2 regions of the Marinobacter sp. JSM 1782161 genome follow, and region 1 is predicted to be linked to the other one. Evidence: predicted binding sites of a transcription regulator. Region 1 holds the regulator's gene; the other holds the start of a gene.

Region 1 (5,934 bases):
AAGATCTCCACCACGTTGACCAGTGGCAAGGCGAACGACTGATCTCCCAGCATGATCATCAGCGTGGGCATGATGGCCAGGGTCAGCGGCACCTTGATAATGATCCGCGACCCCTTACCCAGCTCCGACTCGATACCGATGGTGCCGTTGAGCTGGCTGATCTTGGTCTTGACCACGTCCATCCCGACGCCGCGGCCGGACACGTCGGAAATCTGGTCCTTGGTGGAAAAGCCCGGTGCGAAGATCAGGTTGTAGCATTCGCTGTTGGTCAGACGGTCGGCGGCTTCCTGTTCGTAGATGCCCTTCTCCACCGCTTTCTGGCGCAGCTTGTCGGGATCCATGCCGGCGCCGTCGTCCTCGATCACCAGCAGGATGTGGTCGCCTTCCTGCTCGGCGGACAGGGTCACCTTGCCCTTGCGCGGTTTGCCGGCATTCTCACGCACATCCGGCGCTTCAATGCCGTGGTCGACGGAGTTGCGCACCAGGTGCACCAACGGGTCCGCCAGCGCCTCGACCAGGTTCTTGTCCAGGTCGGTGTCCTCGCCGTGCATTACGAGGTCGATTTCCTTCTTGAGGCTTCGGGCCAGGTCGCGCACCACCCGCGGGAAGCGACCGAAGACTTTCTTGATCGGCTGCATGCGGGTGGCCATCACCGCCGACTGCAGATCCGCCGTGACCACATCCAGGTTGGACACGGCCTTGTGCATCTCGGTGTTCTCGCTCTGGTCGCCCAGGCGTTGCAGGCGGTTCCGCACCAGCACCAGCTCGCCCACCATGTTCATGATGTCGTCCAGGCGCTTGGTATCAACCCGCACCGAGGCCTCGGCCGTCGGCTGGGCGTCGCGCTGGGGTACCGCCGGCGAGGCCGGTGCTTTCTTGTCGTCAGCCGCTGGCTTGTTGTCGCCTGCACCCTGAGTGCTGGCAGCGGCGGGCTTCTGCGCCGGGCCGGTGGCCGGGCCCTTGCCCTTGCCGTGGAGCTCGTCCAGCAGGCTCTCAAACTCGTCGTCGGTGATCTTGTCGTCACCGCCGGCAGCGGCCTCCGGCGCCTTGCCGGCCGGCACGTCGGGGCTGGCACCGGCGGCGCCCTTGAACTGGCCCTTACCGTGCAGCTCGTCGAGCAGATTTTCGAATTCGTCGTCGGAGATCTCGTCGTCGGCGGCCGCGGCGCTTTCGTTGCTCTTGGCGGCATCCGCCGGCGTGCCGCCGTGCTTGCCCTTGCCGTGCAGCTCGTCCAGCAGATTCTCGAATTCGTCGTCGGAGATCTCGTCGTCCTGGTCGGCGTCGCCGGACTCGCTCTTCTCACCCTCCAGGGCGTCGAGCAACTGTTCGAACTCGTCGTCGGTGATGTCGCCCTGGTCGGCGCCACCGGCGGGATCGCTTTCAGTTGGGGCTGGCTGACGGTCCTCCACCGCCGGCTCGGCGGTTTTGGGCGCCGCACCTTCCGGCTCGGCCAGCGCGTCGAGGGCTGCGATCAACGCAGGGTCGGCCGGCGTTGGCTCTTCCCGGTTGCGCACCTGGTCGAACATGGCGTTGACGTTATCCAGCGCTTCGAGCACCACGTCCATCAGATCGGACGTCACCTGGCGCTTGTGGTTGCGCAGGGTGTCGAAGACATTCTCGGCGGAATGGCAGCAGTTGACGAGCGCCTCCAACTGGAGGAAGCCGGCGCCGCCCTTGACGGTATGGAAACCGCGGAAAATGGCATTCAGCAGGTCGCTGTTATCCGGCTGCTGCTCCAGGTCGACCAACTGCTCCGACAGTTTTTCGAGAATTTCTCCAGCCTCGATCAGGAAATCCTGGAGAATCTCTTCGTCAGCATCTAACGCCATGCAATGTCCTCACTTAAAAACCAAGGCTGGACAGGAGGTCATCGACATCATCCTGGCCGGATACGACATCCTCACGCTCGTCGGCGTGCATCTGCGGACCTTCCCCTTTCTCGATCGCCCGGGCCGGTTCTTCGCCCAGTTCATGGACGGTGCCGGTAATCTGGTCAACATGGCTGGCCATGACCACCAGGCTCAGGAGGTGCTCCTCCACTTCCTTGACCAGGGCGGTGACCTTCTGGATGACCTGCCCGGTCAGATCCTGGAAGTCCTGCGCCAGAAGTATTTCCGACAGGTGTGAGTACAGGATTTCCGTGTCGTTCGCGGTCTGGTCGAAGAAACGATCGATGCGGTGGTACAGTTCGCGGAATTCACCGGCACCGATTTCGCGACGACGCAGTTTTTTCCAGTCGTCGCGCAGTGCCAGGGCTTCCTCGCGCATGGCGCTGGCCTTGGGCATGGCCTCCTCGACCAGGTCCATGGTGCGGTTGGCGGCGCTGCCGGTCATTTCCACAACGTAGGCCAGCCGGTCCGAGGCATCGGTCATCTTGGACAGCGCTTCGCGCTGTTCGGCGTTCTGCGGATCGATCTGGAAATTGCGAATCGCTTCGTGGAGGCTGCGCGTCAAACGGCCAACCTCGTGGTACAGGCTCTGGTCCCGCACGTCGTTGAGCTCGTTGATCAGACGCATCGCCGCCGCGTAATCCCCGGCATCCACCTGCGCCTTGAGGTCAGTCGCCTGCTGCTTCAGCTTTTCGGTGACTTCAGGGTCGAGCTTCCCCGCATTGTCGTCTTTTGGATTGCCCATGATTGGCGCTCTGATATTCAGGACTGGATGCGTTCGAAGATCTTCTCAATCTTTTCCTTGAGGACCGCTGCCGTGAACGGTTTCACCACGTAGCCATTGACGCCGGCCTGGGCGGCGGCCACGATCTGGTCGCGCTTGGCTTCGGCTGTGACCATCAGGATGGGCAGGTCCTTAAGCATGTCGTCGGCACGACAGGCCTGCAACAGCTCGAAGCCGGACATGCCCGGCATGTTCCAGTCGGTGACGAGGAAGTCGTACTTGCCGCTCTTGAGCATGGGCAGCGCTGTGTTGCCGTCGTCGGCCTCGTCGGTATTGGTGAAACCGAGGTCGCGCAGCAGGTTCTTGATGATGCGCCGCATCGTGGAGAAATCATCCACGATCAGAATTTTCATGTTCTTGTCCAATGGGACCTCCAATCGTTACAACCCGGGATACCAATCGTGCCGGCCCGCCTCCTTCTGACCGGCCACACCGTGCCGGCGGGATCAAAAGGCACCGCCTATTCTGTCCAGTCCACGGACGCTGTAAAGCACCCGTTACCAAAAACTACAGTTTGTACCGTTCTCTAGTGTCGAATCAGCTCGATTGCCAGTCGCTCAGGCGCGCTTTCAGACGCAGTGCCGCCTGACTGTGGATCTGGCTGACGCGACTCTCGCTGACGCCGATGACCGCGCCGATTTCCTTGAGGTTAAGCTCTTCCTGGTAATACAGACTCAGGACCAGCTTTTCGCGCTCCGGCAGCCCATCGATGGCCTGGGCCAGACTGTGCCGGAAACCGGCTTCGGACAACTCCGCATAGGGGGCGTCAGATACCGCATCTTCATTGTCTATCGGCACCTCGCCGGATTCATTTAGCTCATCGAGACTAAAAAGTCGTCCTCCGCTCGAATCGGCGAGGCAGGCGTGGTATTCGTTGAGCGTCATTTCCAGCTCGGCGGCGACGTCCGCATCCCTGGCTTCCTCGCCGGTACGGGCCTCGACGGCCTTGATGGCCTGCGCGATGCGACGGGTGTTGCGATGGACGGAGCGCGGCACCCAGTCACCCCGGCGGATCTCGTCAACGATCGCGCCACGGATACGGATACCGGCGTAGGTTTCGAAGGAAGCGCCTTTATTGGCTTCGTATTTTTGCGCGGCCTCCAGCAGGCCGATCATGCCGGCCTGCATCAGGTCTTCCAACTGCACAGAGGCGGGCAGCCGCGCCATCATGTGCAGCGCGATCTTCTTCACCAGCGGCGCGTGATCCTCGACCAGTTGCCGGGCCGCACTCCGCTCACTGCTTTGTTGGTAGATTCCAAGGCCTTTTGCCAACGTCATCAATCCGGATTACCCAAACAGCCCGTTTGACCGCCATACCACCTGCCCTGTCGGCCGGCGTACTGCATCAGGCGTCAACCAGACGCTCTACGAAAAATTCCAGGTGCCCCCGCGGCGACGACGGCAATGGCCAGTTGTCGACTTTCTGGGCCAGGGCCTTGATGGCCAGCGACGCCTTGGCGCGGGGATAGGCTTCGAGCACTGCACGCTGACGTTGTACCGCTTTCTTGACCGCTTCGTCGAACGGGACGATGCCCTCATATTGTAGTGCAACATCCAGGAATCTCTCGGTCACCCGGGTCAACTTGCCGAACAGGTGCTTGCCTTCCTGGTCGTTGCGTACCTGGTTGGCCAGGATGCGGAAACGGTTAGTGCCGTAATCACGGTTCATCAGCTTGATCAGGGCGTAGGCGTCAGTGATGGAGGTGGGCTCGTCGCAGACCACCAGCAGCAGCTCCTGGGACGCTCGCAGGAAGCTGACCACGGATTCGGAGATGCCAGCCGCGGTGTCCACGATGAGCACGTCGATCTGGTCCCCCAGTTCACTGAACGCGTTGATCAGTCCGGCGTGTTCCATCGGCGTCAGTTGAGTCATGCGCTGGGTGCCGGAGGACGCCGGAACGATCTTGATGCCGCCCGGCCCGTCCACCAGGACGTCGCGCAGGTCGCACTGACCGTTCAGCACGTCGGACAGGTTGTGCTGGGCGGTGATGCCCAGCAGCACGTCGATGTTGGCCAGTCCCAGATCAGCGTCCAGGACCACCACACGACGCCCCATCTGAGCCAGGGCAATGGCCAGATTGACCGAAACGTTGCTCTTGCCAACGCCACCTTTGCCGCCGGATACGGCGATCACCTGAACCGGGTTTGGTCTACTCATGCCGGGTACAGTCTCTCACGACAGGTTGTGATTCTCTCGGCCGGTTCCGACCGGCTCTGTGTATGGACGGCTCCAGAACGATCGGCGGCTCCGGCAACCTTCCCGTATTCAGGCACCCGCTGCGACCATGGACGTCTCCCGCATCTGGCGCAGGCGTTCCACACCCAGGCGGACCAGCGGTGCGGACTGCGCGGGATGGATGTCTTCGGGAATGCGCTGGCCATCGGTGTAGTAGGCCACCCGAAGTCCGGTTTCCATGGCGAACCCGAGTACCTCGCCGAGCGTCAGGGCTTCATCCAGCTTGGTCATGATACACCCGGCAGGATTCGCCATCTTATAGCAATGCCACGTGGATTTCATGATCCGCGGCTGACTGGTGGCCGACAGCACGAGGTAGGGCTTGACCGGGTGATCGCTCGACGCCAGCTCTTCCAGCTGCTCCTGGTGGCCGCGATCGGCGTGGGTCAGGCCCGCGGTGTCGATCAGTACCAGACGCTTGTCGGACAGGTCGTCCAGAATCCGGTCGAGGGAATGGCTCTCGTCGACCACGCGTACCGGCACATTGAGGATGCGGCCGAAGACGAACAGCTGCTCATGGGCCGCCACCCGGTAGCGGTCGGTGGTGACCAGCGCCAGGGAATCCGGACCATGCTCAAGCACATAGCGCGCCGCCATCTTGCCGATGGTTGTGGTCTTGCCGGAGCCGGTGGGGCCGACCAACGCGACGATACCGCCCTGCTCGACAATCTCCTTATCCTGGGTCCGAACCCCCGCGGCGAGGGTCCGCAGCGCCTTCTTCCAGCCTTCTTCAAGGCGGCAGTGGCCCTGGTTACGGGCCAGTGACCCGGCCAGCTGGCTGGACAGACCAAACTCCTCCAGGCGCTCCGCCAGACGCTGCTGGCTGGCGACGGCCGGTTCCGCGGGCTGGGCTTTGCCTGGAGTCCGCTCACGACGCTCGTTGACCATGTCCCGCAGCGAATGAATTTCGGCACGCATGGCTTCCAGAGCCGCCTGCGTGGTATCCGGCGCCTCGCTCTGGGGCTCGGCATTTTCCGCTACCTCGGCGAATACGTCCGGCTCGCGCGGCTGGCGCTTTTCGCGGA
Region 2 (5,934 bases), on a different contig from region 1:
CCGACGACAACTTCGACGACGGCGCCTGGGCCTACAGCGCCGGTATCGGCTTTAATTTCTAGCCAACCCGCCTGCACGACGCCGGGCCCCGATAGCGGGGCCCGCTTTCCCCCAACCGGGCGTTTATAACCCCAGCGAATCGCGTACCGCCGGAAGCCCCGCCTGGCCATCGACGGTGGTCACACCGTCCAGCCATTCGGTCAGTACCCCGGGGTTGGACTTCAGGTAGGCGCTGGCCGCGTCGCCCGCGTCCTCACCGTCATTGAGCACGGCACCCATGATGCCGCTCTCCATGTCCAGCGTGAACTGCAGGTTGCCCAGCAACTGGCCCACGTTGGCGCACTCGTCACTGTAACCGTTGCGGGTCAGGGTATAGACGGTGGCGCCGCCGTAGTTGGGGCCGAAGTAATCATCGGCGCCGGACAGATACACCAGATCGCGCCCCAGGTTCATGGGGTGTGGTTCCCAGGCCAGGAACACCACCGGCTTGTCGCGGCGCTCGGCGCGGCTGACCTGGCTGAGCATGCCCTGCTCGCTGGATTCCACCAGCTTCCAGTCACCCAGCCCATAGGCGTCCTCGTCGATCATCTTCTGGATCAGGTTGTTGCCCGCCGCACCGGGTTCGATGCCGTAGATGCGATGATCGAAGGCCTCGGCATGTTCATCCAGGTCGGCGAAGCTGCTGACACCGGTCTGTTCCTTGACGTAGGCCGGTACCGCCAGGGTGAACTTGGCCCCCTCCAGGTTGGCCCGGACTTTCTCGTAGCCCCCCTCGTACTGCTTAGCGAAGTTATCCTGGGCCGGCATCCAGTTGCCCAGGAACACGTCAACGTCCTCGCTCTTCAGGGATTTAAAGCCAATGGGCACCGACAGCAGGTCCACCTGGGTGTCGTAGCCCAGCCCCTGCAGCAGCGTGGTGGTGATGGCGTTGGTGACGTTGATGTCGGTCCAGCCGGGATCGCTGAACTGCACGGTCCGGCATTGCTCGGGAACCGCCGCCTGGGCGGAGGTCGCTGCGGCGCAGACGCCGGCCAGCAGGAATGTGGTCAGTCGCTTCGGGGAATTGGTCATCGTGCCCATGACTCCTTTATCTGTGTCGTTATCAGGTCTGTCTCGTTATCCGTTCTGTATCGTTATCGATTCCGAGCCGTTCCCGGTCGTGTGTCGCTCACGATCCGGCGCAAGGCCGGCCTGCCTCATTTGACCCGGGGAAACCGCGAACGGGCTTCCAGATCCCCCAGGTCCAGGGTGTTGCGCATGTACTGGACGCTGGCATCGACCCAGGGCTGGTGATCCCAGGGGGTGATCCGTCCCTTGCTCAGGGCACTGGCCACCAGCCGGCGCCGACGCTGGCTTTCCAGCACATCCTGGTGGATGGCGTCCATGTCCCAGCGTTCCGCCGCTTCCGCACGCAGGGATTGCAGGGTCTCAGCGTGGGCCGGATCATCGGCCAGATTGGTCCGCTCCTGCGGGTCCCGGGCCAGGTCGAACAACTGGTCCGGATCGCTCGGGCAGCACACGTATTTGTAGTCGCCGCGGCGGATCATCATCAACGGCGCCACGGTACCCTCGCCCATGTACTCGCCAATCACCTCGTCGTGCCCGCCCTCACGCTGCAGGTGCGGCATGAGGCTGCGGCCGTCCAACGGCACCGCATATTGCCCGTAGTCGCCGCCGCTCGCCATGTCCACGAAGGTGGGCAGCAGATCCATGGTGGACACGCTCTGGCTGACCCGGCCGGGTTTGAAACGCTCCGGGGCGTGCACGATCAAAGGCACCCGCGCCGACCACTCGAACCAGCTCATCTTGTACCAGAGATCGCGCTCGCCAAGCATGTCACCGTGATCGCCGGAGAACACGATGATGGTGTTTTCGTCCAGACCGGTCTCCCTGAGGGTGTTGATCAGCTTGCCGATCTGGTCGTCCACGTAGCTGATGGCGCCGAAATAGGCGCGCCGGGCGCGGCGGATGTCCTGCTCGGAAAACTCGGCGGTATCGGCCTGGTACAACGCCCGCAGACGTTTGGAATGGGGATCGCGCTCGGCATCGCCCAGGCGCACCGACGGCATGGGAATCTCGTCGTCCGAATAACGGTTCCAGTATTCCTCGCCAATGGTATAGGGATCGTGGGGATGGGTCATGGAGACGGTCAGGCAGAATGGGCGCTCGTCGCGGGTGCGGGCCTGGTTGTACAGGTAACGCTGGGCGTGGAACACCACTTCGTCGTCGAAATCCAGCTGGTTGCTGCGCACACAGGGCCCCGCTTCCTGGACCGAGGACATGTCGTGGTACCAGGTGGGACGGCTCTCGTCGCCGTCCCAGTTCACCGCCCAGCCGAAATCCGCCGGGTAGATATCGCTGGTCAGGCGGTCCTCGAAGCCGTGCAACTGGTCCGGCCCGCAAAAGTGCATCTTGCCGGACAGGGCCGTGCGGTAGCCCAGCTCACGCAGATAGTGGGCATAGGTGGGCATATCCGCGCGCAGCTCCGCGGCGTTGTCGAAGGCTCCGATCCGCGACGGCCGCTGACCGGTCATCAGCACGAAGCGCGACGGCGCGCACAGCGGGCTGTTGCAGTAGGCGGAATCGAACACCACGCCACCCTCGGCCAGGGACTGCAGGTGCGGCACCTTGACCGGCGAATCGCCGTAGATCGGCAGCACCGGCGCCGCCATCTGGTCGGCCATGAGAAACAGGATGTTGGGCTGGGAAGCGGTTTTCTGGGACATACGACCTTATCTGGGCTGGAGACTTGCGCGGTTGAAGGCGTTGCTATCAACCAGATTAATAGGAGAAAAGGAATTGACCCATGTTGCGCCCCACCCGCCGGGCTGTAAACTGATCCCAAACTAATGACAAACATTAGACCAGCTTATGCCAGATACCCAACACCTGCCGCCCCTGGCGATGCTGCAGGCCTTCGAGGCCGCCGCCCGCCTGCGCTCGTTCACCGCCGCCGCCCGGGAGCTGGGCTCCACCCAGTCCGCGGTCAGCCAGCATATCAAACGCCTCGAAGCAGACATCGGCACGCCGCTGTTCCAGCGTATTCACCGGGGCGTGCAACTGACCCGCACCGGCAGCAGCCTGCACCGGGGGATTGCCGAGGGACTGACCACCCTGGCCGAAGCCTACGAGCGCTCGCGCCAGCTCGCCCGTAACGACGTCATCAACGTCGCCACCGACTACGCCCTGGGCACCTACTGGCTACTGCCCCGCCTGGCCGGCTTCCGGCGCGCCCATCCCTCCGTGGACGTGCGCCTGGTCACCGGGCAACGGCCCGTCACGCCAGACCAGGCGGACGTGGACATTGCCCTGATGTTCGGCAACGGCTACGAGATGAGCGCCCCGACCCGCCTGCTGTTCGGCGAATCGGTGGTGCCGGTGTGTGCACCGGGGCTGCTGCAAGGCGGCGACGCGACCGCATCCCTGGCCGACCTGCCACTGCTGCAACTGGAGGCAGACAGCGCCCCGTGGTTCGACTGGCCGACGCTGTTCGAGCACCTGGGATTGCCGGGACCGCCGCCGGAGCCTGCATTGATCTTCAACAACTACACCCTGTTGCTGCAGGCCGCACTGACGGGCCAGGGCGTGGCCATCGGCTGGTCACCGTTTGTGGAGCCTCTGCTGGAGAACGGCGCCCTGACGGCCCTGGTAGACACCCCGATCCGCTCGGACAACGGCTACCAGATCGTCTTTCCCGGCAGTCAGGCCATGGATCCGCTGGTGCTGGAGTTCGTGGACTGGCTCGAAGCCGAGGGGCGACGCACGGAGGGCGATTCCATGGCCTGAGCCGGCGAGCAAAAATTACACAACAACGTGTAAAGTTTTCCGGCGCCAGGTCGTTAAGCATGCTGTAAAGAATTCAGTCAGTAAGCCCCCCTGTCCGCAAGGATTGAGCCGTATTGCGCCGGAGCCGTGTCCATGTCTGTAAAGAAGAAATTTTTCCTCGCCATTACCTTGCTGATCTCCGTCGTGGTGATCGCCGGGGCCATTTTCACCATCGTGTCCCGCGACCATGAACTGACCAACACCGCAGAGAGCCAGGCATCGGATGCCCGCCAGCGGGTCGTTCGCCTGCTCTCGGTCACCGACTCGATCATGATGGATCGGGTCAAGAGCAGCATGCAGGTACTGATCAAGCGCGGCGAAGCCATCGGCTCCCCCGGCCTTGGCAAAGACACCCGGGTGGGTGACCGCACCGTGCCGCAACTGTTACTGGGCAACCAGGGTATGGCCAACCACTTCGAGCTGGTGGACGACCTGACGCAGGACATGAAGGGCACCGCCACCCTGTTCGTCTACGACGGCCAGAACTACGTGCGCGTTTCCACCAACGTGAAGAAGGACGGCGGCCAGCGCGCCACCGGCACCATCCTCAACCCGGACGGCGGTGCCTTCCGGGCCATCGAATCCGGCCAGGCCTTCTACGGTCAGGTGGACATCCTGGGCAATCCCTACCTGACCGGTTACGCACCGATGCGCAGCAGCGCCGGCCAGGTGGTGGGCATCTGGTACGTGGGCTACTCCGCCGACATGTCGATCCTGGCGGATGCCATCGCCGGCTCCCGGGTGCTGGAGAAAGGCTTTGTGACGCTGGTGGACGACAAGGGCCGCGTGCGCATGCACTCGGACAACCAGACCGATGAAACCGTGCAGGCCGCACTGGCCAGCAACAACGGCGACTGGGTCAAGGTGGAAACGCCGTTCACGCCCTGGGGCTACACCGTCGTCTCGGCCTATTCCGCCGAGGAGCTGACCGACACCATCACCGCCGACTCCATCAGCATTGCGTTGGTGATCGCCGGTGTCGGCGCCCTGCTGATTCTCGCCATCCACCTGCTGATCACCGCCGTCATCACGCGCCCGCTGAACCAGATGATCGGCGCAGTCAACGACATCGCCGACGGCGAGGGCGACCTGACCATCCGCTTCAACGCCACCAGCCGGGACGAGTTCGGACAGATGGCCAACGGGTTCGACAAGCTCCTGGCCCGGGTACAGGACACCATTCGCGATGTGGGCCACTCGTCCCGCGAAGTGCTGGAAGCCTCCCAGGGGCTGGTCCAGGTGGCGGAGGACTCCAGCCAGTCCATCGCCCGGCAGACCAGCGACACCCAGCACGTGGCGTCCTCGATGCACGAAATGTCGCTGACCGCCCAGAACGTGGCCGAGAGCGCGTCGGTCGCCGAGGAGGCCGCCAAGGGCGCCGAAGACGACGCCCGTTCCGGCCACACGCTGGTGCAGGAAACCATCCGCACCATCGAACAGCAGACCCAGACCATCGCCGAATGCGCTGAAGCCGTGGCGGAACTGGATGAGCACAGCGAAGCGATCAGCAGCGTGCTGGACGTGATTCACTCCATCGCCGAGCAGACCAACCTGCTGGCCCTGAACGCGGCCATTGAAGCGGCCCGGGCCGGCGAACACGGACGTGGTTTTGCGGTGGTCTCGGACGAGGTGCGCATGCTGGCTACCCGGACCCAGAACTCCATCGACGACATCCGCGGCCAGATCGAGCGACTGCAATCCGGCGCCAAAGGCGCCTCCCAGAAGATGGACGCCACCCGCGAACTGGCCGGCACTCTGTCTTCCAAGGCGCAGGAATCCGGCGACGCCATCACCCAGATGCGCGAGGCGGTCGCCCGCATTTCCGAGCGCAACACCGACATCGCCAGTGCCGCCGAGGAACAGAGCCAGGTGGCCGACGAGATCAACAACACCCTGGAGCGCATCCACAACCACGCCCAGGAAACCTCCTCCCAGGCGGACCGGACCCGCGCCGCCAGCCAGGAGCTGATCGCGTTGGCCGAACGACTGCAGAAGGAACTGTCGAGCTACAAGGTCTAGTCAGGGCGGCCGGGCGTGTTGGAACCGTCGCCTACAGGAACGGGTACACCACGCCCCCTTCCGCCAGAATCTGGTCGATCACCCGGGCGG

What was found. The regulator FliA, encoded in region 1, starts transcription of late flagellar genes. The targets are predictions, from matches to a motif close to CTAAAGTTTNNNNNNNNNNNGCCGNTAA.
Region 2: the regulator FliA is predicted to act here: its motif matches at 3,816-3,843, upstream of GQB00_RS10265 (methyl-accepting chemotaxis protein).

Annotation. Positions count from the first base shown of each region.
Region 1 is NZ_WSSA01000003.1:72,947-78,880, forward strand. Features, by position in the region: gene GQB00_RS13045 (chemotaxis protein CheA) at 1-1,829, opposite strand, end outside; gene GQB00_RS13050 (protein phosphatase CheZ) at 1,843-2,634, opposite strand; gene cheY (chemotaxis response regulator CheY) at 2,652-3,038, opposite strand; gene GQB00_RS13060 (RNA polymerase sigma factor FliA) at 3,211-3,951, opposite strand; gene GQB00_RS13065 (MinD/ParA family protein) at 4,019-4,831, opposite strand; gene flhF (flagellar biosynthesis protein FlhF) at 4,940-5,934, opposite strand, start outside.
Region 2 is NZ_WSSA01000002.1:2,285,242-2,291,175, forward strand. Features, by position in the region: gene GQB00_RS10245 (hypothetical protein) at 1-62, shown strand, start outside; gene choX (choline ABC transporter substrate-binding protein) at 124-1,071, opposite strand; gene betC (choline-sulfatase) at 1,197-2,726, opposite strand; gene GQB00_RS10260 (choline sulfate utilization transcriptional regulator) at 2,872-3,786, shown strand; gene GQB00_RS10265 (methyl-accepting chemotaxis protein) at 3,919-5,844, shown strand; gene GQB00_RS10270 (Gfo/Idh/MocA family protein) at 5,876-5,934, opposite strand, start outside.